One region of the Virgibacillus ainsalahensis genome, then DNA from elsewhere that is predicted to be linked to it. Evidence: riboswitches for the same ligand, from Rfam matches in the RefSeq annotation. Region 1 holds a riboswitch; each other region holds the start of a gene.

Region 1 (7,931 bases):
TTAATACGGCTCCCATGACTGACGTATAGAATCCCTTGCACTCTCTCTACCTCCAATCATCCCAGAATAGCTTCAGCAATAAATTCTTTCTCGTGTAATGTCCTTTCAAACCACTGAATATGCTCTCTTAGCCGAACAACCTCTCCGATAATAATCATCGATGGATTCTTAAATTCATCAGATTTAGCGCTCATATTTTCCAGTGTACCGGTAACTGTGTGCTGTTTCCCGGTCGTTCCCCAATGAATCAAAGCAATTGGCGTACTGGAACTGCGGCCATACCGGATAAGTTTGTCACAGATATTGGGTAGATTTTTTACTCCCATATAGATACAGAGCGTATCGGATCCCTGGGCAAGATTTTCCCAGTATTTTTCCGCTGATTCTCCTTTTTTGCTAACTCCTGAGACAAATGATACCGAAGAGCTGTAATCACGGTGAGTTAATGGAATGCCTGCATATGCTGGTGCTGCAGAACCGGAAGTGATTCCAGGGACAATTTCATAGCGGATACCTTTGTGCGCCAATATTTCTGCTTCCTCCCCGCCTCTTCCAAAAATAAACGGATCGCCGCCCTTTAGTCTTGTTACAACTTTTCCCTGTTGTGCAAATTTGCAGAGTAAGTCATTTATTTTTTCCTGTGTAAGCGAATGATAATCGGGTCGCTTACCGCAAAATATTAATTCGGCATCGCCAGGAGCATAACTCAGTAATTCTTCGTTGACCAGGCGATCATATAAAATAACATCTGACTCTTGGATTACTTTTAAACCTTTAACCGTAATCAAATCCGGATCACCAGGACCGGCTCCCACTAAATAAACCTTTCCCATCCTTTCACTTCCTTCCTGCATTTTCTTTTTTAGCTTTCCACTTTATTTGTAGTATGAAAATCAAGCCCTGAATGCACCTCTTCCACGTATCCGGCACGAATAACATAATCGCCGAAGTGTTCTCCTTCCTGTTTTTCTTTCCCATAATTAATCAGGATTGGACGAAGCGTGTTTAAGATTTCTTCTTCTCCGATATTCTCCCGGTACAGTTTATTCAAACGCTGACCAGTGAATCCGCCTCCAAGATACATATTATATTTTCCAGGAGCTTTACCAATAAACCCTATTTCGGCCAATGCCGGGCGTGCACATCCATTTGGGCATCCTGTCATACGTATAATAATATCCTCTTCCTTGAGGCCGGCTTCATCCAGAATCTCTTCAATTTTCTCTACAAGTGATGGAAGATATCGCTCCGATTCTGCCATAGCCAGCCCGCAAGTTGGAAAGGCTACACAGGCCATGGAGTTTCTCTTTAGTGCAGAATAGTTTTCTCCTTCAGTGATGCCGTATTTTTCAATTAGTTCAACGATTTTTTTCTTTTTTTGACTGGTTACATTTGCAATGATAAGGTTCTGATTCGGAGTAAGCCGGAAATCCCCTGTATGGATCTTGGCGATTTCCCGAAGACCCGTCATTAACGGATAGTTTTTTGTATCCTTGACACGACCGTTTTGAATGAACAGGGTAAAATGCCATCTGCCATTCCCCTTTACCCAGCCGTAGCGGTCACCATTATGTTCGAAATAATAAGGACGTTCTTCTTCAATATCCCAGCCCAATCTTTCATTTAATTCATCTTTAAACCAACCCAATCCTCTCGCATCGATGGTATACTTAAAGCGGGCATTTTTTCGATTCGAACGATTGCCGTAGTCCCGCTGGATTGTAATCACCTTTTCCGCTACTTCAACGATTTTATCTGCCGGGATATAGCCAATCACACGGGAAATCTGTGGGTATGTTTTTGTATCCCCATGTGTCATCCCCATGCCGCCACCAACCGCAACATTGAACCCTTTTAATTCATTGTCTTCCAGAACTGCAATAAACCCCAGATCTTGAGAGTAGATGTCGACATCGTTTGAAGGTGGAACTGCAATGCCGATTTTAAACTTCCGCGGCAAATAAGTACGCCCATACATTGGCTCCACTTCTTCTTCCCGACTGTCCACAACTTTCTTATCATCCAGCCAGATTTCATGGTATGCGTTAGTCCTTGGAGAGAGGTATTCACTCAGTTTTTTAGACCATTCATAAACTTCCGAATGAACCTCGGATTGATAGGGATTGGGGTTGCTCATGACATTACGGTTTACATCCCCACAGGCAGCCAGTGTATCCATTAATGAATGGTTAATCTCCTGCATTGTTTTCTTCAGGTTCCACTTCAGAATTCCATGAAACTGAAACGCCTGCCTTGTTGTTAACTTCAGTGTTCCATTTGCATATTTTTGGGCAAGATCATCCATAACCAGCCATTGGTCAGGTGTAGCTACACCCCCGGGCGCGCGTACTCGTATCATGAATTGGTAAGCTGGTTCAAGTTTTTTTTGCCGCCGTTCATTACGCAGATCTCTGTCATCCTGCTGATAGCTTCCGTGAAACTTTAACAACTTTGTATCATCTTCGGAAATTGCTGCAGTAATTCGATCCTGGAGCCCTTCTTTAATCGTACCGCGCAAATAATTGCTATCTGTCTTTATCTGTTCCAAAACATCAAGTGGACCATCTTGCTGGGGGAATTTATTTTCTGTCATTATTAATCTCCTTTCACATTTCTTTAAAGCCCATATATGTCAAAAAATTGCCTGATGAAAGAGTTGAATTCATTCTCCCGTTGTTGCAATTAAAATTGATTGTTTTAATACACGTCACGCTGATATCGTTTTTGCTCCCGCATTTCCTTTAAATATTCTTCTGCTTTTTCCGTACTCATTTCTCCCTCTTGTTCAAGGATTTTCAATAGTGTATGTTCGACATCTTTTGCCATTCTTTTCTCATCACCGCAGACATAAACAATTGCTCCTTCTGTTAACCATTGATAAAGCTCTTTGCTGTTTTCTTGCATCCGGTGCTGTACATACACTTTTTCAGCAGTATCGCGGGAAAATGCGACATCCATCTTTGTCAAAATACCTTCCTTAAGCCATTGCTGCCATTCCACCTGATAAAGAAAATCTGTGGAAAAATACTGATCGCCAAAGAACAACCAGGTCTTCCCGCTTACACCTGTCTCCTCACGTTCTTCGAGAAATGATCTAAAAGGTGCTACACCCGTCCCGGGGCCGACCATTATTACTGGAGTGTTGGCATCAGAAGGAAATTTGAAATTAGGGTTGCGATGAATATAAACTGGCAACTCCCGACCGGGTTCTACTCGTAATGCACATTGCCCAGAGCAGACACCTGTTCTGTCCCGACCATGGGCGTGATAAGCAACCGTCCCTATGGTAAGATGCACTTCATCCGGATTTGCCTTATGACTACTCGTTATCGAATACAGACGTGCAGGAATCTTTCTTAATATCTGGATGAATTCACCAGGATTCACTGCACTTAACGCAAAATCCTTTACCAAATCAAGTAAATCCCGACCTTCGATATAAGCCTTCCGTTCCTCCTCCTGCCCCGGTTCCAGAAGTTTACGTAAACTGTCATTTTGAAAGAGATCAGCAGCTTTTTGCAACAATGGTTTTGTAAGATTAGTAATTTCAAAGTTCGAAAGCAGCGCATTGCGAAGGGAGCGCACATCCCCCTTCTTATTTATCGACACAGACTCTTCGGGGTCCCAATTCATTATCTCAATGAGTTGATCTACCAGTTGGGGATCATTTTCAGGAAAGATACCCAGGCTGTCTCCAGGTTCATAATCAAAGTTGGAACCTTCCAGGGATAGTTCAAGATGACGAGTTTCTTTATTCGAACCAGTATCATTCAAATTCAAATTTTCCAACACTTCAGCCTTAAAGGGATTTGTACGTGAATAGACTGGCTGATCTTGCAGAAGCGATCCGTTCTCTAAATTTCCTGTCAGAAAGGATTCACCTGAAGGATTACTTTCCTGCTGTTCGTGCAATGCCTCTAGAACTCCATTCATCCATTCAGCAGCATCTTCGTCAAAATCCACATCACAATCTACTCGCGGATAAAGGCGTTCACCTCCCAATTCCTCGAAACGTTTATCGAAATCTTTGCCGGTCTGGCAGAAAAATTCATAGGACTGATCCCCTAGAGAAAGTACCGAAAATCTGACATCATCAAGTTTTGGAGCTTTCCTGCCATAAAGCGTTTCGTAAAACGACAACGCATTATCCGGCGGTTCTCCTTCTCCATGCGTAGCTGTCACTATCAGCAAATCCTGGACTTTTTTTAAATTTTTAGGTTTGAAGTCATCCAGTGCAGAAATTGTTACCTTTGTATTCTTCTCTTCCAGTTTCTGAACCATATCCTCTGCAACTGCTTGTGCATTACCGGTTTCGGATCCAAAAAGTATCGTTACTTCCCGGGTAGCCAACTGAGAATCACTTTGAAGAGAAGTTGAAGTATTCGGGATGTCAACAGAACTTGCCGCTAGCGGAGCTTCTTGCGTCTGAGGGACTGAGAGATATCCGCTCAGCCAAATTCTTTGTGCCTCTGATAGTGTTGGTAGAAGTCGATTTAAGTTCTCTGTTTGTTCCTGGTTAAAAGGACTATTCGTTACTTGTAACTGCAAAGATATTCACCCCACTATATTTTTTAATTTTGATTTGAATTACAATCATCCAAACCGTTTCCTTTTAAGATTATTTATACAGATTAAACATTGTCGCTCTAACATGGAACTCGTCAAAAACCAATGTGTTAATGGGCGACATTTATATCATTATATTTGATCAAAACTTTGTATTTCCAGTTGTTTAGTCGGATTAAGGGCGTACATGCTTCTCCTTTGCATAGAAAAGAGCGTGATTATTTCCCGGTAGTATGAAGACCGCACTCCGTTTTATTTAACCCTTCCCATCTCCCGGACCGGGAATCCCCAGCATCCGTTACAGGGGAAGTACATGGTATACAGCCAATACTTGGATAATTATGATCGTGTAACTCATTGTATGGTAAGTTATTGTCTTTTATATAGTCCCATACGTCGTCCCAGGTCCAATGGATTAATGGGCAGACTTTAATGGACTTGAACCGTTCATCTTTATTTACAAAATCAGTTTTACTCCGTGTTGGGGACTGCTCTCTTCGTAGACCGGAAATCCAGCCAGGTGCATCCTTTAATGCATCTTCAAGCGGCTTTATTTTCCGTATAAAACAACATTGATCCGGCTGTCGTTTCCACAGTGCAGATCCATATTGGTCAGCTTGCTCTTCCAACGTTAAATCCGGTTTCTTTAATTCAATACGCAGATCTGGATACTTTTCCTTTACCTCGTCGATAAGATCATAAGTTTCCTGGAAGTGAATTTCTGTATCAAGAAAGACGATTTTCGCATTCTTTTTCACTCTTGATATTAAATCAATTAGTACCATTCCTTCCGCCCCAAAACTGCAGGCATACACAACAGAATCCCCAAACGAGTCATAAGCCCATTCCAGAATATCAGTGGCTCCTTTCATATCATCTTCCGGATTCCAATCCTTAAATGGATCACCGGGAAAATTACTGTAGGTGACCGGAGAATTATTCATACTTCATCCCTCCATGAGAAGTTTTCACTTTCAATTTTATTAGATGAAATAAATATACAGGTGGTAATATCCCCCTCTATTTTCCAATAAGAAGAGAGGGAATTGATTTCAGTGTCAACTGTCTTCCTATCTTCGAGAAAAAATAATCATCTGCAGGGGTTAGCACAGTGCTTATTTGAGACCTGTTGCCAAGGGATAATAGGGACCTCCCCTCCGCCTCTCTAGATAAGAAAAATTTAATTACAAGTAAGATTATAGGATTAATTGTTATTGTATAGTGTGCTAATCAAAAAGTCAATAACTATTTTTAAAAAAAGAAAAATTAATTTTAATTGTGTAATAATTTGAGTTATATAATAGAAAAAGAACCAGCCACTAAGTGGCTGGTTCTTTAACATCATTTATTTTATTCAGTCAATAAAGGATAATATCCTTCTTCATTATGAGTTTCTGTTCCGACAAGTGGCGGATTAAACACACAAACCATACGAAGCTGTGTTTTAGCATGAACTTTATGTTTATCATGATCGTTTAGAAGGTAAAGTGTACCAGGTCTTAAATCATGCATTTTACCATTTTCCACTTCTTCAATCTGTCCTTCTCCTTCAATAACATATACTGCTTCAATATGATTTTTATACCAGAAATAATTTTCTGTGCCAGCAGCAATAACTGTATCGTTCATGCTGAAACCAACACCATCTTTATTCAGGATGAAACGGCGGCTCTTCCAGTTTCCATCAGCTGTTTCATCTTTAGTTCCTTCTATTTCATCAAGATATTTTACGATCATTACGTATTCCCCTTTTCCTGTTTAAATTTCGTTTGTTGTTGTATTTGGTGCTATATAATTAAGCAAGCGCTCGCTTAATACTCTCATCTAAAATTCCTAAACCTTTTTCAAGTCCTTCTTTATCGATAATTAATGGTGGAAGGAACTTAACAACTTCATCTTTTGGACCGGAAGTTTCCACAATTAAGCCACGCTTAAATGCTTCTGCACAAATTTCTTGAGCAACGCCATCTTTTCCAATAGCAATTCCCTGCATTAATCCTCTTCCACGTGCTTCTGCATTTAGCTCAGGGTATTTTTCAATAAGAACTTTAATCGTATCACTTAGTAAAGTTGCTTTTTCCCGAATTGCTTTACCAAAATCATCTGTTTCCCAATTATTTAATGCTTCTGTCGCTGTAATAAATGCCAGGTTGTTTCCACGGAATGTCCCGTTATGTTCTCCAGGACCCCATTGGTCATACTCCGGTTTGATTAATGTGATTGCCATTGGCAGGCCAACACCGCCAATTGATTTTGAAAGACAGACAACATCCGGGTTAATTCCTGCAGGCTCAAAACTAAAGAAAGTTCCGGTACGGCCATTCCCCGCTTGTACATCATCAATGATGAGAAGTATGTCCCAACGCTTGCAAATGCTTTCTATTTTTTTCAGCCATTCCATTCTTGCTGCATTAATGCCGCCTTCACCCTGAACGGTTTCCAAAATGATTGCAGCAGGCAATGCAACGCCACTTCCACTATCTTCCAGAAAACGCTCCAAGTATGCAATGGAATCCTGATCTTCCACATATTTATCGAATGGCATGGACACGCTGTGGTGTAACGGCACTCCTGCACCATGTCGTTTAAATGAATTACCCGTTACAGAGAGTGAACCGATTGTCATACCATGGAAGGCATTTGTAAAGCTGATTATTGAATCACGGCCTGTTACTTTTCTGGCAATTTTCAATGCACTTTCAACGGTGTTTGTGCCAGTTGGCCCTGGAAACATAATCTTATAATCAAGATCACGCGGTTTAAGAATGACTTCTTTGAAACGTTCAAGAAATTCTTTTCTTGGGATTGTTCCCATATCCAGGCTGTGAATAATCCCGTCATTTTTAATGTATTCAATCATTTTTTCCTGCATGGCATCATTATTATGACCATAATTCAATGTTCCTGCCCCTGCAAAGAAATCAATATATTCCTTACCATCTGTATCCCACAGCTTATATCCTTTGGCCTTTTCAAAAATAGTCGGCCAACCTCTGCTGTAGCTTCTCACTTCTGATTCTATTTCTTCAAATGTTTTCATTTTCGTATCGTTCATTATTGCCGTTGTCATCATATCATTCCTTTAATATTTTATTATCTTCCAGTATTGGTCCAATCTTGAACAATGGTTCATCTTCATGGCCCTCAGTAGGAAAATCATCAGATGAATAATACTCCACTACTTCATAATTTGTGTCCAGCTTTTTAGCAAGACCTTTGAACAAATTCTGTGATGGTGTATTCGATGGCGAGACAGTTGCTTCCACATAGGTAACATCCTTAGAAGATTCGCGATTCAACAGCTGAAACAACATCCTTGTTCCTAGCCCTTTTCCCCGTCCTGCTTCATGTACAGCTACCTGCCA
Region 2 (7,931 bases), 1.3 Mb from region 1:
AAATTATGTCGCATTTTATCGTTTTTGTATCAAAAAAAATAATCTATTAGAAAACAGCCTTTTAAAGCGTGCTATTACAGGCAGCGGTTGGGATAGATCTACGGACCTTAGGCTAGCCCGCGGAGCCTTTTCGGATTGAGCAGGTAGATTGCTTAATCCGGTAATACCTTCTAAAATTGGTTTACTTCATTAATGGGGGAAAGAAGAATGAAAAACAACCAGGAAAAAATCGGAATTACATATGCGGCAGGGGCATATCTCTTATGGGGGTTTCTTCCAATCTATTGGAAAATGGTCGACAATGTTTCTGCCGGAGAAATACTGGCACAGCGAATTATATGGTCGTTTGCTTTTATGCTGGCAATTGTTTTAATTTCAGGGAAATTTCCCGCCTTCATCATGGAATGTAAACGAATCTGGAAGAAAAAGAAACAATTGCTTGGCATTAGCCTCGCCTCTATTTTTATCAGCCTGAACTGGCTGACATTCATCTGGGCGGTCAACAGTGATTATGTCGTCCAGGCAAGTTTGGGCTATTATATCAACCCACTTGTCAGCATTCTGTTGGGAATTATCGTATTAAAAGAGAAGTATACAGGAAGGCAGTTTCTCTCATTTATTCTAGCAGCTGTCGGTGTACTTTATTTAACCGTGAGTTTCGGTGTATTCCCATGGGTGTCTTTCGTTCTGGCATTTTCCTTCGCTTTTTATGGTTTATTGAAAAAGATGGTCGATCTCAGTGCTATGTTCGGTTTAACCATTGAAACATTGATTGTTACACCAATCGCCCTGATTTACGTCTTTACACTATCCGAAAATGCATTCTCTATGGCGACTCCTCTTTCCGCAACAAATCTCCTTTTAATGGGTGGAGGAGTGGTTACTGCAGTTCCATTATTGCTGTTTGCAAGTGGGGCTAAACAAATCCCGCTCGCTATGATCGGTTTTCTGCAGTACATTGCCCCAACAATTATGTTGTTTCTAGGTGTATTTCTATATAATGAACCATTCACGCAAGCACATCTAATCGCGTTTTTATTTATCTGGGCCGCATTAATTATTTATATGGCATCTTCATATAAACGGCCTGTTTCAAAACAAAAAAACGCCGGAGCAGGAAAAAGAAATACATAAAACAACTGTTCGAAAAATATTTATTTTGGCAAAATAGTTGACAGGCTGTCAGGCTTCAGCCTATAATGTTGAGTAATTCAGAAAAATTAAATCTCTTATCCTGAGTGGCAGAGGGAATAGGCCCTGCGAAGCCCGGCAACCTTAATGCAAGATGAAATTGCTTTAAAGGTGCCCCATCCTACAGGTCACATGATCTGGAAGATAAGAGGAGGACCGGTTCGAATATACGCCCTCTTCTTAGGAAGAGGGCTTTTTCATTCCTTTTCCAACGTTCCAGTACGATACCAAACCATCCAAAATCCAAGGAGGAATCATTCATGACTAACTTTCATTTTCACAACCCGGAAACAGTACTACTTCACGGAGGTCAGGAACCAGACCCTACTACAGGTTCACGGGCAGTACCAATCTATCAAACAACTTCATACGTTTTTCGTGATACAGAGCATGCACAAAATCTGTTCGGTCTGGCAGAACCGGGAAATATTTACTCCCGTATCATGAACCCAACCGTTGATGCTTTTGAACAGCGAATCGCTCAGCTTGAGGACGGTGTAGGCGCAGTAGCAACCTCATCCGGGATGGCTGCGATTACCCTTTCCATATTAAACCTGGCTTCTGCAGGAGATGAAATCATCGCCGACAGTAATTTATATGGTGGTACATACAATCTTTTCGTAAATACATTGCCGCGCTACGGAATCGATGTGAAATTGGTAGATGGTACGGATCATGAAGCAATACAGGCTGCCATTACGAATAAAACAAAAGCTATATTTGGCGAAATTATCACAAACCCAAGTCTTAATGTCTTCGATGTAGAGAAAGTAGCCGAAATTGCACACGACAATAACATTCCATTAATCATTGATAATACGTTTGCCACACCATATATGACAAAACCACTTGCATGGGGTGCTGATATTGTTGTCCATTCTGCAACAAAATGGATTGGTGGTCACGGCACGACAATTGGTGGTGTGATGGTCGACGGCGGCCGTTTCAATTGGAATAACGAAAAATTCCCTGGATTTACCGAACCGGATGACAGCTACAATGGGCTTCGTTATGCTGACCTGGGAGCTGCGGCTTTTGCCACAAAGTTCCGTGTACAGCTGTTGCGTGATATTGGTGCGGCATTAAGTCCTCACAATGCATTTTTATTATTGCAGGGACTAGAAACACTGCACTTGAGAATGGAACGCCACAACAAAAATGCTCAGGAAGTCGCTGCATACCTGCAAAAGCATCCAGCAGTTGAATGGATTAATTTCCCTGGTCTTGAGGAACATCCGTCCCACAACCTTGCAAAAAAATATCTAGCAGGCGGGTATGGATCTATAATCACTTTTGGAATTAAAGGCGGACGTGATGCAGGCAGAAAATTAATCGATGGTGTTAAACTCTGGTCCCATGTTGCCAATGTTGGGGATGCCAAGTCATTAATTATTCACCCTGCATCAACAACACATCAGCAATTAGGTGTCGAGGACCTTAAACAAAGTGGAGTAACGGAAGAATTGGTTCGGTTGTCCGTTGGAATCGAATCACCACAGGATGTTCTTGCTGATTTGGATCAGGCAATCACAGCTGCTACAGGTGAGCCGGGGTTGTATGAACCAACAGAAGAAGATGTAGTTAAATGGTTGCTATCTTCCCCATTTGACCGCAGTAATGGTGGTATACGCAAGAAGGTGATTGCAACAGTTTCAGCCGATCAAGCCAGTGAGAAATTGGAAAAAATTGGATTTGAAGTAATTGCCATTGATGAAGTATCGAATGCTCCGGATGAAGCAGATGCCATTTGGGTAAAAGATCAACAAGTTTCTGCATCCATTATCGAAGAAGTTGCCAATAAACAAGGAAAGATCCTATGGGCCGAAAACGCTTCTGATGTCGATCAGAAATCACAGGAAAATGCTGATAAAGCAGGCATATCGATCGTAACAGGCAAAAACCCTTATGATCAGGCGATTCGTTTACGAGCGAATCAAGCTTCCCGCGTAGGTGCCCAAGTTTAACAAAAGCCAATGAATTATCACTTCCTGTCGCTGGATGATCAATCCCGTAGGCACTTGACCATCCAGCGCCTTGGAAGTTATATTTCAACATGAATATAAGTTGTAACAATATCTTAACGTTTAAAATCCTTATATATTGGAAAAAATATATATGTCACATCAATCTATAAATCGCCTTTTTGCAAGGCGATTTTTTAATCTGTAAAATGAAAGTAACATATAGAAAAATTAGCCCCTTATACTTATAATAGGGAACTATATAATATCACAACATGGATGTGATACAGTTGAGGAGAAAGCACTTTTTTATTGCAATTATGGTTTTTATTCTTTTGGGGGGAATCTTTTTTTGGATGAATCGTCCCACAGCCAACTTTGATGATGTGACAATCCCACAGGAAGAAGACGTTGAAGTATCTGAGGAAAAGGAAGAAGAAAATCCAGAACCCGAACAGGAGGAACCTGAAGATGAGCATGTAACAACGGAAGAAGGACCTACACACCGACAGTTTTCCCAAATTGTCATGGAAGGATTACAAAATGCAATCAATTTTCTTTCCAAACGGGAGTCACGTATAGTCGCTATCGGTGATTCACTCACACAAGGTGTAGGTGCATATAATGAAGAAGGTGGATATGTCGGCATATTAGACCGCGCAATCAATGAAAATAATCAAATTGTTACGATTGATAATTTTGGTAAACGCGGGAATCGGTCCGTCCAGCTGCTGGAACGCCTGAATGATCCGGGAATTTCCTCATCTCTTGCGCAGGCGGATATCACATTAATAACAATCGGTGCAAATGACATTATGAAAATAGTAAAAGAGAACTTTACGAACCTGAAATTGGAGGATTTTGACCAGGGGCGAAGGCAATTTGAAGAAAGACTGAAAGAAATCATCACAACCATACAGGACATCAACCCAAAATCAGAAATTTATCTGATTGGTTTTTACAATCCTTTCCAACAATATTTCCAGGAAATTGAAGAACTGGGCATCATCGTTGAGGACTGGAATAATACGAGTAAAAAGATTGCAGCAGAAGAAGAGACAGTAACCTTCATCCCTACCGTCGACCTGTTTGATGATACGGACGTTGAGTTATTCGCAGAGGATCATTTTCACCCGAATGATTTTGGCTATCAGCGGATAGCACAAAGAGTATTGGATTATATTACAAACGATGAAGGATGAGGTAATGATGGCAAGAAAAGAACGTCGCCAGCAGAAAAACAAATGGAAAAATTTATTTTACGGTTTGCTGATCATAAACGTCCTTTTCGTCGTTATGATACTGGCACTCATTTTTTGGCCGGTTTCAGAGGTGCCAATGTCTGAGCGCGATTCACAGGAAGCAGTGGAAAGCTCTGAATTTACAATCCGTACATCAAAGCAGAATTTAAACCAGCTGGTAAATGGCTACCTTGATCAATTGTTAATAGGATCTGATCACCAGTACAGTATATCATTGGAGGAAGATGTCCATTTAATGGGGGAACTACCTGTTTTCTCATCCACTGTACCGCTATCTGTGCATTTCGAACCGCTTGTACAGGAAAACGGAGATCTTGTGTTAAAACTAAATTCAATATCGATTGGCTTATTACAACTTCCCAATGAAAAAATTATGAGTTATATGGAAAAATATTTGCCAATGCCAAATTGGGTAACCGTTCATCCAAATGAAGAAGAAGTTTATATTGCGGTTACAGAAATGAACCTGCAAAGTAACCTTGAGGTTAGTGTGGAACATATCGACCTTGAAGCAAATCACCTGTCTTTTAAGCTTAATGTTCCTTATCGGTCATTGGGAATCGAACAGATGCGACCATAATTAAATAGATCAAATAATGGTTGCTTTCATTCATAGATTTCCATCATCTGCCGTATTTTTTCCTTCATTGTAAGGACGAGGTGATTTGGCTCCAGTACCTGTGCCTGATTTCCCCATGTAAGAATCCAATTGATGAGACCGTCCGACAGCTTGGCTTTTGTAGCTAATACAAAGTGATTTTCATCCGTACTTTTGATATCCGCTTCATGTCCGAAACGATCCAGCACAACATTCAGCAGATTTATGTGGAAACGGATTTTTATCCGGATCTCTTCTCCTGCAAACATATGGAAACTCCGGTCTACATAGCTTTGCAGGTCAAAATCAACATTCTTAAAGCCCTTCTTCTTAATATCAATATTGCGCATACGATCGAGGCGATAATGCCTTATTTCATTTGTCTTATGAAAACGGCCGATTAAATAGTAATAATCATTTTGCCAGATTAGAGCATATGGATCGACATGATAACGATAGCCGTCCCGATTAAATTCGAACTTTTTATCCACATTAAATTTCCCGTACTGGTAGGTAAGTACATTTTTTCCGGCTATCGCCCGGTGGACAAAGTCGATATTCAACTTCACCTGCTCATAGTCTATATTCGCCGATTGACTAAATAAAACAGGCTCAGGAAACGTCTTGGCAATATGCTCACTGGTTAGCTGCTTTATTTTATCTATTAAATTATTTTTTTCGTTATCGGTAATAAAACGCGCAGATAGAACAGCATCAATCATCAAACGAAGTTGATAAGTCTCAAACAGACGGGCCTGATGACTGTACATTATTTTTCCAAACTTCCCTTTGTTTTGCATAATTTCAAAATCAAGCGCATCCAGTATTTCCAGATCACGTTTAATTGTCCGATTGTCGAAATGCTTATCGGGAATTACGTAATTTAATTTTTCACTGAGTTGATTGATCCCCAACTCATGCTGGTCATCTGTATTTTTAAATAATATTTCTCTGATTTTCAAGAGTCGGTAATTACTTCCCCTCTCCATTCATCGTCCCTCCTCAAACAGCTGAAACACTGGACATAATCCTTTATTTGAGAACAAATTGTTTTACTTTCGCAGATACTGAAATTAACATAGATTGCTTTGGTGTTGTCTGTTGACCTATCGCTAAATTCTGTTGTGTGTTCATCATGTAATCCTGATAATCACCAAGTTTCCCTTGGTAAATCAGCTGCATTCCTTCATGCATTCTTATATCTGCAGGCGTGATAAAGCAGGGGGGCTTTTCAAATCGGAATTTTCCCAAATTCTTCAACAGACTTGCCACAAACTGAGAACAGAAAAAAGCATCTTGGCGATTGATTTCGATATGCAGCAATACTCCAATTAAACCGATAAAATTATATTTATAGTTATGCTTCTCAGCTTCCATTTTTTTAATATGACGCATCATTGTTTGATGTTCAACGGCTGTCAGCATGTATGCATACACAGCACAATTGGATTTTTTGAGCAGATCACATCGAATATCTTCCTTTATAAACCCTCCGGCAAACGGGTTTCTCGGGTGTTTGCGGCCAAAACTGTAAACTTCCTTTAATTCCGAATCAAACGCGATGGAGACATGATTCAGTGATTGTTTTGTATAATAATTGATTGCTTTATTCAAATAAGTCCCCGTATCCGTAAATAGTAAATAAATAGCCCTCTCTCCCATGACCTTCCCCCTCCCGCATACTATAACACGGCATCCAACGTATCAAAACAATCCTCTTTTTTCTACTATTACAAAAAGATGAAGAATATTCAAGCTAATTTTCTAATTTCTTATCTATACGGGCTGTAACATTGACGAAATGCCTCAAATAGCTTAAGCTTACCATGATATCTTATTTTTGGAGGAATATTAAGTAAAATGATAAATGTGACTAATGTTAGTTTACGATATGGTGATAAAAAGTTATTCGAGGATGTTAACCTGAAGTTCACACCTGGAAATTGCTACGGATTAATTGGTGCCAATGGTGCTGGTAAATCCACATTCCTAAAAGTACTCTCAGGTGAAGTTGAGCCACAATCCGGAAATGTCTCCCTCTCCCCTGGTGAACGTCTTGCGGTATTAAAACAGGACCACTTTGCCTATGAAGAGAATCAAGTGCTCGAGACAGTTTTAATGGGGCATGAAAAGTTATACCAGGTAAAACAGGAAAAGGATGCCATTTATATGAAAGCCGACTTTTCCGAGGAAGATGGCATGCGTGCTGCTGAATTGGAAGGCGAATTTGCCGAAATGAACGGTTGGGAAGCAGAGTCTGATGCAGCTGTTCTCCTGAAGGGACTGGGAATTGATGAATCCCTTCAAATGCTGCAAATGTCAGAGTTAACCGAAGACCAGAAAGTGAAGGTGCTTTTGGCACAGGCACTCTTTGGCAATCCGGATATCCTGCTTTTGGATGAGCCGACAAACGGCCTTGATATCAAGGCAATCCAATGGCTTGAAGAGTTCCTGATCAACTTTGAAAATACCGTCATCGTCGTTTCCCACGACAGACACTTTTTAAATAAAGTATGCACACACATTGCTGATGTTGACTATGGAAAAATCCAAATTTATATCGGAAACTATGATTTCTGGTATGAATCCAGTCAACTGGCATCCCAGATGGCTCAGGATGCAAATAAAAAGAAAGAAGAAAAAATCAAAGAGCTGCAGAGCTTTATCGCCAGGTTTAGTGCGAATGCGTCGAAATCGAAACAGGCGACTTCCCGTAAAAAAATGCTTGATAACATTACACTTGATGATATTAAACCATCTTCAAGGAAGTATCCGTATATCGCATTCACACCTGAACGCGAAATCGGAAATGATCTATTGCGTGTCGAAGGCCTGACAAAAACAATTGGCAACAAAAAAGTATTGGACAATGTTAGCTTTACGATAACTAAAGACGACAAAGTCGCTTTTATCGGAAAA
Region 3 (7,931 bases), 1.7 Mb from region 1:
TCTATATTCTGAAGCATCAATTGGCGAAGAAGTAGAAATCGAATACTACCGCGACGGCAGCCAGGAGACTACAAACTTAGAATTGCAGGCGCAAGAGCAGGAACAGCCCCAGGCATAAACACAAACGATTATTTAAGAAAGACTCCTTCAAAGCACAATTGCTTCTGTGAAGGAGTCTTTCTGTTTAACCGAAAAACAAATCAAAAATATTACTCCCGGAAGAGCTTTGCTTATTGTAAAATTCACTGTATCCACAGTCCTTACAAAATACAACGATAAATTGATTCTTTTGGACATCAAACATTTTTGATAACCCAGTTCCGGTCATCGCCACTTCTTTGGTATCTGCATTAGTGCTTCCACATTTTAAGCATCCTTTATTTTCATTCAATCCAATCACTCCCTTATTAAGTGATACGGAGTGAACTAGTCAAAAGATTCATCTTCATACTTATTATGGTTCGGTGTTACACCATTATATTTACCATCAATATCTGACGACAAAAAGCCTTCCACATCTTCAACATCACCGACATTCTCATCACTGTTTGGATACATCTCATCATAATTATCTCGATCCCCATAAAAGTCAGATGGTGATTCGGATGTCCCATACCGGCTTACTTCCTGCCAGGTATCTTCCGCATCATACCCCACCTGATTTTCATCGGTAACTTCATCCGGATTAATGTTGGGGCTGAATACTTCTTCTTCAACTGTACGGCTACTCTCGAATATATTATTGCTCGCATGTTCAACACATCGATCTGTCGTAGGGACAGCAACTAATCGATCGAAAGGTATGTCCTGCCCACATTTAGAGCAGATTCCATAGGTCCCTTCTGCGATTGCATGCAGTGCTTCATTTATTTCTTCCAATTCCTTTTCGGCATGATCGTTTAATGCAATATCCTTTTCTCTTTCATACAGCTCTGTACCATGATCACCCGGGTGATTATCGTAGTTTGACAGTTCCCCCATTGATTCTTTTACCAGTTCAAGCGTTGTGCCAAAATGATCTTGCACATGATCAATTAATTCTGTTTGTCTCTCCATTAATGCAGCTTTACATTGTGCTATTTGATCGGCTGTGATCATTATGATCATCCTCCAAAAGTTTTAAAATGTACTAATCATACTATGTGTAAAAGCTGTATAATGATTCTTTAATGAAGCTCCCAAATCATGTCAATATGGGGAATGTCATCCTTTTTTCATTTTTAAGAGGAACCTCAAAACAAGGAATTTGCTTATGCTTTGTCGAAGAATGTAGTGAGAGAAGATAAAGGAGGATTTAATAATGCTGGCAGGTAATACAACAATCGGATTTATCGGAACCGGAGTAATGGGAAAAAGCATGGCGGCAAATTTGCAGAATGCTGGTTATTCAATCTCTGTTTATACCCGGACAAAAGGAAAAGCCGAGGAGCTTTTAACAAATGGCGCAGTGTGGAAAAGCACGGTTACAGAACTCACGCAATCGTCTGACGTAATTATTACAATGGTCGGCTACCCAGCAGATGTAGAGGAAATCTATTTTGGAAAGAACGGAATTTTAGAAAACGCGAAGGCAGAAACCTATGTAATTGACATGACTACATCAAAGCCAGCCTTAGCAATCAACATATATAATCAGGCAAAGCAAAAAAATATCCATGTATTGGATGCACCTGTTTCCGGTGGGGACGTCGGGGCTAAAAATGGCACATTAGCGATTATGGTAGGCGGAGAGCAGGACGTATATGACAAAGTCAAACCCATATTCGACATTATTGGTGAGAATATAATTTTACAAGGCGAAGCAGGCGCTGGACAACATACAAAATTAGCAAACCAGATTACGATTGCCTCTAACATGATCGGTGTTTGTGAAGCAATTTCCTATTCCAGGAAAGCAGGATTAGAACCAGAGCGTGTATTGGAAAGTATTACAACAGGAGCTGCAGGGAGCTTTTCATTGTCAAAACTCGGCCCCCGTATGCTAAAAGACGATTATGCTCCCGGATTTTATGTGAAGCATTTTATTAAGGACATGACGATAGCTCTTGAATCTGCACAGGAGATGGGTCTATCAACGCCAGGCCTCTCACTTTCATTAGATCTTTACAAAGAACTTGCTGAAAAAGGTGAAAATGATAGTGGTACACAAGCATTGATTAAACTTTTTGAGCAGTAGTAAAAAGGGAAACGGGAAAAATCATTCCTTCTTTTCCCGTTTCTCTATTTCATATTGTACCGTAAATGCGAGATCATCATTCCCAAAAAGCTGTAGGACATTCAACACTGTCTGATCTGGCATTTCATCGGATTCTTTTTTGGAAACCGTAAGCTCGAGCATTTCTCTCAACGCATTGTTCTTCGATTGACCAGGATATGTTTGTTCGTACAATGCCACTGGTTCAAGATTATTATTAATACACCACTGTGCATAAACCAAAATCATCATTCTTTCATCATTTTGATAACTTTCGATGACCTGTTTTTCCATTCCTTTCTTATCCATTCTATTCACAACCTTTTCGCAACATAAAAATCCACATAAATGTCAAAGCCTGTCTTAATTGCTCGGAGAGACTGCTATATTGACTTTCACTGAGATTTTCTTTATATACCCCAAACCCATCAACATACTTAAGATGTTCCTCTGCCGCAAGTTTTTGGAATTCCCATGGCATCATTGTATTGCAAATTGCCTTTTCGCCATGAAGTCGTGGGTAGCTGTTTACCCTTGGACCAGCTGTCGGTCCTAATATTCCAACACAAATGAACCCATTATCATTGACCACACGTTTCAGTTCTTTTAAAGCTTCAGCAGGAGAAGCCGTCCATTCCAATACATTGATTGCCATTATACCATCGAAGCTATTGTCTTCATAAGGCAGGTCACTCACATCCCCCTGCGTAAACTGAATCGGTTCTTTCACTGTCCGTTCATTCGCCAGTGCAATCATCTCACTGGATAGATCCATCCCGGATGCATGGTATCCTGCTTCATGCAATTTATAGGTACCATAGCCATCCCCACAGCCAATATCAAGGACTTCACATCCCGTTTTCATATGCTTTTGGACAAAAGGAATAATATCTTTTCTGCTTCCATTATCCCACATATTCCTGCTTCGTTCATTCCAAGAAACAGCCCGATTATCCCATTGTTCTTCAGCTTCCTTTTTCCAGTTAAATAAAACCATGCGCGCACCCCTTTACAATACTTTAGTAATTATATTCGATATAGCAGGCGGAATTCCTTTATATACATATATGTCATGTCAGCTAATTGATACGCTGCCAAAATTATGTACGTTCATATATGCAAAAAAGGCCTATCTCAAAAAATGAGATAAGCCTCCTAAAATACTCTATTATAGACGAACTACATTAGCTGCTTGTGGTCCGCGGTTACCTTCAACGATTTCAAATTCTACGTCTTGACCTTCTTCAAGTGTTTTGAAACCTTCAGCCTGAATAGCTGAGAAGTGTACGAATACATCGTCTCCATCTTCACGCTCGATGAAGCCAAAACCTTTTTCTGCATTAAACCATTTTACTTTACCAGTCATCTAAATGACCTCCCTATACAAATATCGTGCAAAGTATAATTGAATCATAAATACTTTTACACCACTTGTTAAAGAGATCGTAAAGTATTATTCAAACTTCAATTTCCTTTTGCTACTTTTAACTTTACCTCTTTCTAAAATAAAATGCAAGCGTTTAGCAAATTATTTTCAAATTAAAATACATCCCTCATCAATTGCATAATTCCAATATATACATAGGTTCTTCATTAAAATCAAAAAACTTTTAAAATATTCAATTTTCCCGTTGACAATTGGTATAATTGCATGTATATTTTAGCTTAATAAAATATTAAAGAAATTTTCTTATCCAGAGAGGTGGAGGGACTGGCCCTTAGATACCTCGGCAACAGACTCGTCTTGAGCACTGTGCCAATTCCAGAAGCGTAATGCTTGAAGATAAGATGGGAACAGTCACAGGCAAACCTCTTCTTATTTTCAAGAAGAGGTTTTTTTGTGTTTTAGGAAAGTATAAAACTTTCCTGTTGGATAAATGCAGCGAAAGACCAAATCTGCATGCTTGCCACTTCAGAAAAAATTAGGAGGAGGAAAAAGAATGAAACGTACGCTGGAAGATCGTTTAAAAGACGGAACTGTAATTGTGGGAGAAGGTTATTTATTTGAATTGGAACGCAGGGGATATTTACAGGCAGGATCATTCGTGCCTGAAGTAGCATTAGATAACCCTGAAGCACTTAAGCAAACGTATAGGGATTATATGAATGCCGGATCTGATGTTGTATTAGCTTTTACGTATAACGCACATAGAGAAAAAATGCGTATCATCGGTAAGGAAGAGTTATTAGAACCGTTGAACAGAGAAGCCATCCGTTTAGCGAAAGAAGTAGCAAAAGAAAACAAAGTGGAAGAAGCACTGGTTGCCGGGAATATATCAAACACTAATATATTTGATTCAAATGACAATGAATCAAAAAAGAAAGTACGAAATATGTTTGCTGAAATGGTGAAATGGTGTAAGGAGGAAGAAGTCGATTTCATTAATGGAGAAACCTTTTATTACCATGAAGAAGCTGAAATCGCCTTAGAAGAAATTTTAAAGCAGGATTTGCCTGCTGTAATCACATTAGGCTTAATGGGAGAAAACGTTCTAAGAGATGGATATACGGTCGAAGAATCCTGTAAAATACTTTCTGAAAAAGGTGCACTGGTTGTTGGAATGAATTGTTTTCGTGGCCCTCGGACGATGCAGCCCTACATAGCTGATATACGAAATCACGTAGATGGCTATGTCGGTGCACTGCCGATTCCGTATCGCACAACTGAAGAAAATCCGACATTTTTTAATTTGCCTGATGGAGGATGCAGCTGTCATTTACCTTTGGAGACAACTTTTCCCACCGCTTTAGACCCGCTTTATCACAATCGATATGAATTGGCTGAATGGGCAAAGGAAGCTAAGAACATCGGGGTTAATTATATCGGGTTATGCTGTGGTGCTTCCCCGGCAATGCTGCGTGCAGTAGCAGAAGCTGCAGGGGTTGAAACGCCAAATTCGAAATACTCCCCGGATATGGAGAAACATTTCTTGTTTGGAAAAGACGAAACGCTGAAGAAGCATAATTTACAATATCGATCGAAAGCTTAATTTCATTTATTAATAGTAACTTCATTGAGATACACCAGGGGAATATTACACGTTAAAAGAGAGGTTGGAAAAAAAGACAAAAACGTGATAAAATATCTTCTTGCAAGATTATAAAATTGAATACGACTACCATACGTTCTATATCTTGCAAATATATGAATGAATAGGTGGTAAAGAAAATGGAAGATAATTATCAGGTTTTATTGTACTACAACTATGTACAAATTGAAGATCCCGAAAGCTATGCAGCTGAACATCTTCAATTTTGCAAGGACTTAGAATTGAAGGGTCGAATTTTAGTAGCTCAGGAAGGTATCAATGGCACAGTTTCCGGGACCGTTGAGCAAACTGAAAAATACATGGAAGCAATGCATCAGGATCCACGCTTTGCTGATATGACATTTAAAATTGACGCACACGATGGCCATGCTTTCAAGAAAATGCATGTACGTCCAAGAAATGAATTAGTAACACTTCGCCTGGAAGATGATATTAATCCACACAAAACTACAGGACAGTATCTGGAGCCAAAGGAATTCTTCGAGGCAATGCAGGATGAGGATACAATTGTCCTTGATGCCCGCAATGATTATGAATACGATCTGGGACATTTCCGTGGTGCAATACGTCCGGATATTGAGACATTCCGCGAGTTACCGCAATGGGTGCAGGAAAACAAACATCTGATTGAAGGCAAGAAGATTCTAACCTACTGTACAGGTGGTATCCGTTGTGAAAAATTCTCTGGCTGGTTAGTTAAAGAAGGCTTTGAAGATGTCGCCCAGCTACATGGGGGAATCGTAACATATGGTAAAGATCCTGAAGTTCAAGGGGAATTATGGGATGGCAGATGCTATGTATTTGACGAGCGTATCTCTGTACCAATCAATCAAAAAGACCACGTTGTAGTCGGCGTAGACTATTTTGATGGTGAACTTTGTGAACGCTATGTAAATTGTGCCAACCCTGATTGTAATAAACAGATTATCAGCTCAGAAGAAAATGAGCATAAATATATGCGCGGTTGTACACATGAATGCCGTGTCAGTCCACGAAACATGTATGTAAAAGAACATGGATTATCACAGGAAGAAGTAGAGCGCAGACTCGAAAATCTTGGAGAAACATTGAAACAGGAAGCATAATAAAAAGACGACCTTGGCGGGTCGTCTTTTTATTTTCATTAAGGGGGATTGATGGCGATGTTTATGCTGATTCGGGTGATGATACGAAGGCTGAGGGCGATGTTTGTGCTGATTCAGGCGACGTGATGCCTGAGGTGATGTTCATGCTGATTAGGGTGATGACACGATTGCTGGAGGCGATGATTGCGCACATTCGGGCGATGACGCGTTTGCTGCTGGCGATGTTTGCGCACATTCGGCTGATGACGCGATTGCTGCTGGCGATGTTTGTGCTGATTCGGGTGATGACGCGAAGGCTGGAGGCGATGTTCATGCACATTCGGGTGATGACGCGATTGCTGCTGGCGATGTTCATGCACATTCGGCTGATGACACGATTGCTGCTGGTGATGTTCATGCACATTCGGGCGATGACGCGATTGCTGCTGGTGATGTTTGTGCTGATTCGGGCGATGACGCGAAGGCTGGAGGCGATGTTCATGCACATTCGGCTGATGACACGATTGCTGCAGGTGATGTTTGTGCTGATTCGGGCGATGACGCGAAGGCTGGAGGCGATGTTTGTGTACTTTCGGGCGATGAAGCAACATTAGAAAGTGAGATTTACAAAGATAAAGGTAATGCCGGAAATATCGCCCAAATATTTTGACATTAATAGGAGGCCTTGCTATCCTTTCATTAAAGGAGGCTCATTTCATATGGGTATTTATAATTTTTCTGCTAAAACCATGCAGGGAGAAGAAAAGTCTTTGGAAGATTACAAAGGAAACGTTCTTCTTATTGTTAATACAGCAAGCGAGTGCGGATTTACACCACAATTTGAAGGCTTGCAGAAACTATACGAACAATACAATGATCAAGGATTTGAAATTCTCGGATTTCCATGCAATCAATTCAATGAACAAGATCCAGGAACAGACGGGGAAATATCGAATTTCTGTCAAAAAAATTACGGTGTCACCTTTCCAATGTTTAGTAAAATTGATGTAAAGGGCGATAATGCCCACCCTCTTTTTAAATACCTTACTGATGAACAGAAAGGGATACTTTCCAAACAAATAAAATGGAATTTTACAAAGTTTCTCATCAACAAACAAGGAGAAGTCATCGACCGCTACGCACCACAGACCAAACCGGGAAGTATCGAAAAAGATGTAAAAAAAGTGATTGAATCTTGAAACACTCCAGTTTGAAAGCTTTGGTCTACTTTAAGGATCCACAGTCCTCAACATTTACCTAATCCTTATGCTAAAAAACGAGCGCAATTCTCGCGCTCGTTTTCAGCTATGATTAATATGCTTTTGCCCAATAAACCAGTTCTTTTGCTTCTTTGCCACAGCATACGCATGTATCTGCAACACTTTCCTGTTCAAATGGGATGCAGCGTGATGTTGCTGACGTTTCTTCCTTGATTTTTTCTTCACAGCCTGTATCCCCACACCACATGGCCTTAATATATCCCTGATTTTGATTGAGGTTTTGTTTAAACTCTTCCATGTCCTTAGCAACAGTTGTTTTCTCTTCACGATGAGCCAATGCTCGATCAAATAGATTTTGTTGAATTTCTTCCAACAGTGCAGGGACCCGTTCCTCAACCTCGCT

Evidence for each region. A riboswitch is a leader RNA that binds a small molecule or an ion and turns the genes downstream of it on or off. The one in region 1 is predicted to bind S-adenosylmethionine.
Region 2: it holds a riboswitch for S-adenosylmethionine, as region 1 does, so the genes downstream of both, ACZ427_RS19045 (O-acetylhomoserine aminocarboxypropyltransferase/cysteine synthase family protein) here and ACZ427_RS05990 (phosphoadenylyl-sulfate reductase) in region 1, are expected to answer to the same signal.
Region 3: it holds a riboswitch for S-adenosylmethionine, as region 1 does, so the genes downstream of both, ACZ427_RS14910 (homocysteine S-methyltransferase family protein) here and ACZ427_RS05990 (phosphoadenylyl-sulfate reductase) in region 1, are expected to answer to the same signal.

The regions. Positions count from the first base shown of each region.
Region 1 is NZ_AP043943.1:1,273,664-1,281,594, reverse strand. Features, by position in the region: gene ACZ427_RS06010 (sirohydrochlorin chelatase) at 1-41, opposite strand, end outside; gene cobA (uroporphyrinogen-III C-methyltransferase) at 57-833, opposite strand; gene cysI (assimilatory sulfite reductase (NADPH) hemoprotein subunit) at 863-2,593, opposite strand; gene ACZ427_RS05995 (assimilatory sulfite reductase (NADPH) flavoprotein subunit) at 2,698-4,548, opposite strand; gene ACZ427_RS05990 (phosphoadenylyl-sulfate reductase) at 4,785-5,510, opposite strand; SAM riboswitch class I at 5,634-5,742, opposite strand; gene ACZ427_RS05985 (ectoine synthase) at 5,917-6,303, opposite strand; gene ectB (diaminobutyrate--2-oxoglutarate transaminase) at 6,362-7,636, opposite strand; gene ectA (diaminobutyrate acetyltransferase) at 7,641-7,931, opposite strand, start outside.
Region 2 is NZ_AP043943.1:3,841,844-3,849,774, reverse strand. Features, by position in the region: gene rarD (EamA family transporter RarD) at 208-1,134, shown strand; SAM riboswitch class I at 1,227-1,342, shown strand; gene ACZ427_RS19045 (O-acetylhomoserine aminocarboxypropyltransferase/cysteine synthase family protein) at 1,452-3,155, shown strand; gene ACZ427_RS19040 (SGNH/GDSL hydrolase family protein) at 3,509-4,354, shown strand; gene ACZ427_RS19035 (YpmS family protein) at 4,359-4,994, shown strand; gene ACZ427_RS19030 (helix-turn-helix transcriptional regulator) at 5,021-6,001, opposite strand; gene ACZ427_RS19025 (hypothetical protein) at 6,045-6,674, opposite strand; gene ACZ427_RS19020 (ABC-F family ATP-binding cassette domain-containing protein) at 6,873-7,931, shown strand, end outside.
Region 3 is NZ_AP043943.1:3,020,897-3,028,827, forward strand. Features, by position in the region: gene ACZ427_RS14875 (S1C family serine protease) at 1-118, shown strand, start outside; gene ACZ427_RS14880 (zinc ribbon domain-containing protein) at 185-391, opposite strand; gene ACZ427_RS14885 (TraR/DksA C4-type zinc finger protein) at 427-1,098, opposite strand; gene ACZ427_RS14890 (NAD(P)-dependent oxidoreductase) at 1,301-2,176, shown strand; gene ACZ427_RS14895 (hypothetical protein) at 2,198-2,503, opposite strand; gene ACZ427_RS14900 (class I SAM-dependent methyltransferase) at 2,505-3,191, opposite strand; gene ACZ427_RS14905 (cold shock domain-containing protein) at 3,363-3,560, opposite strand; SAM riboswitch class I at 3,882-3,984, shown strand; gene ACZ427_RS14910 (homocysteine S-methyltransferase family protein) at 4,135-5,184, shown strand; gene trhO (oxygen-dependent tRNA uridine(34) hydroxylase TrhO) at 5,364-6,329, shown strand; gene ACZ427_RS14920 (hypothetical protein) at 6,221-6,922, shown strand; gene ACZ427_RS14925 (glutathione peroxidase) at 7,028-7,507, shown strand; gene proS (proline--tRNA ligase) at 7,620-7,931, opposite strand, start outside.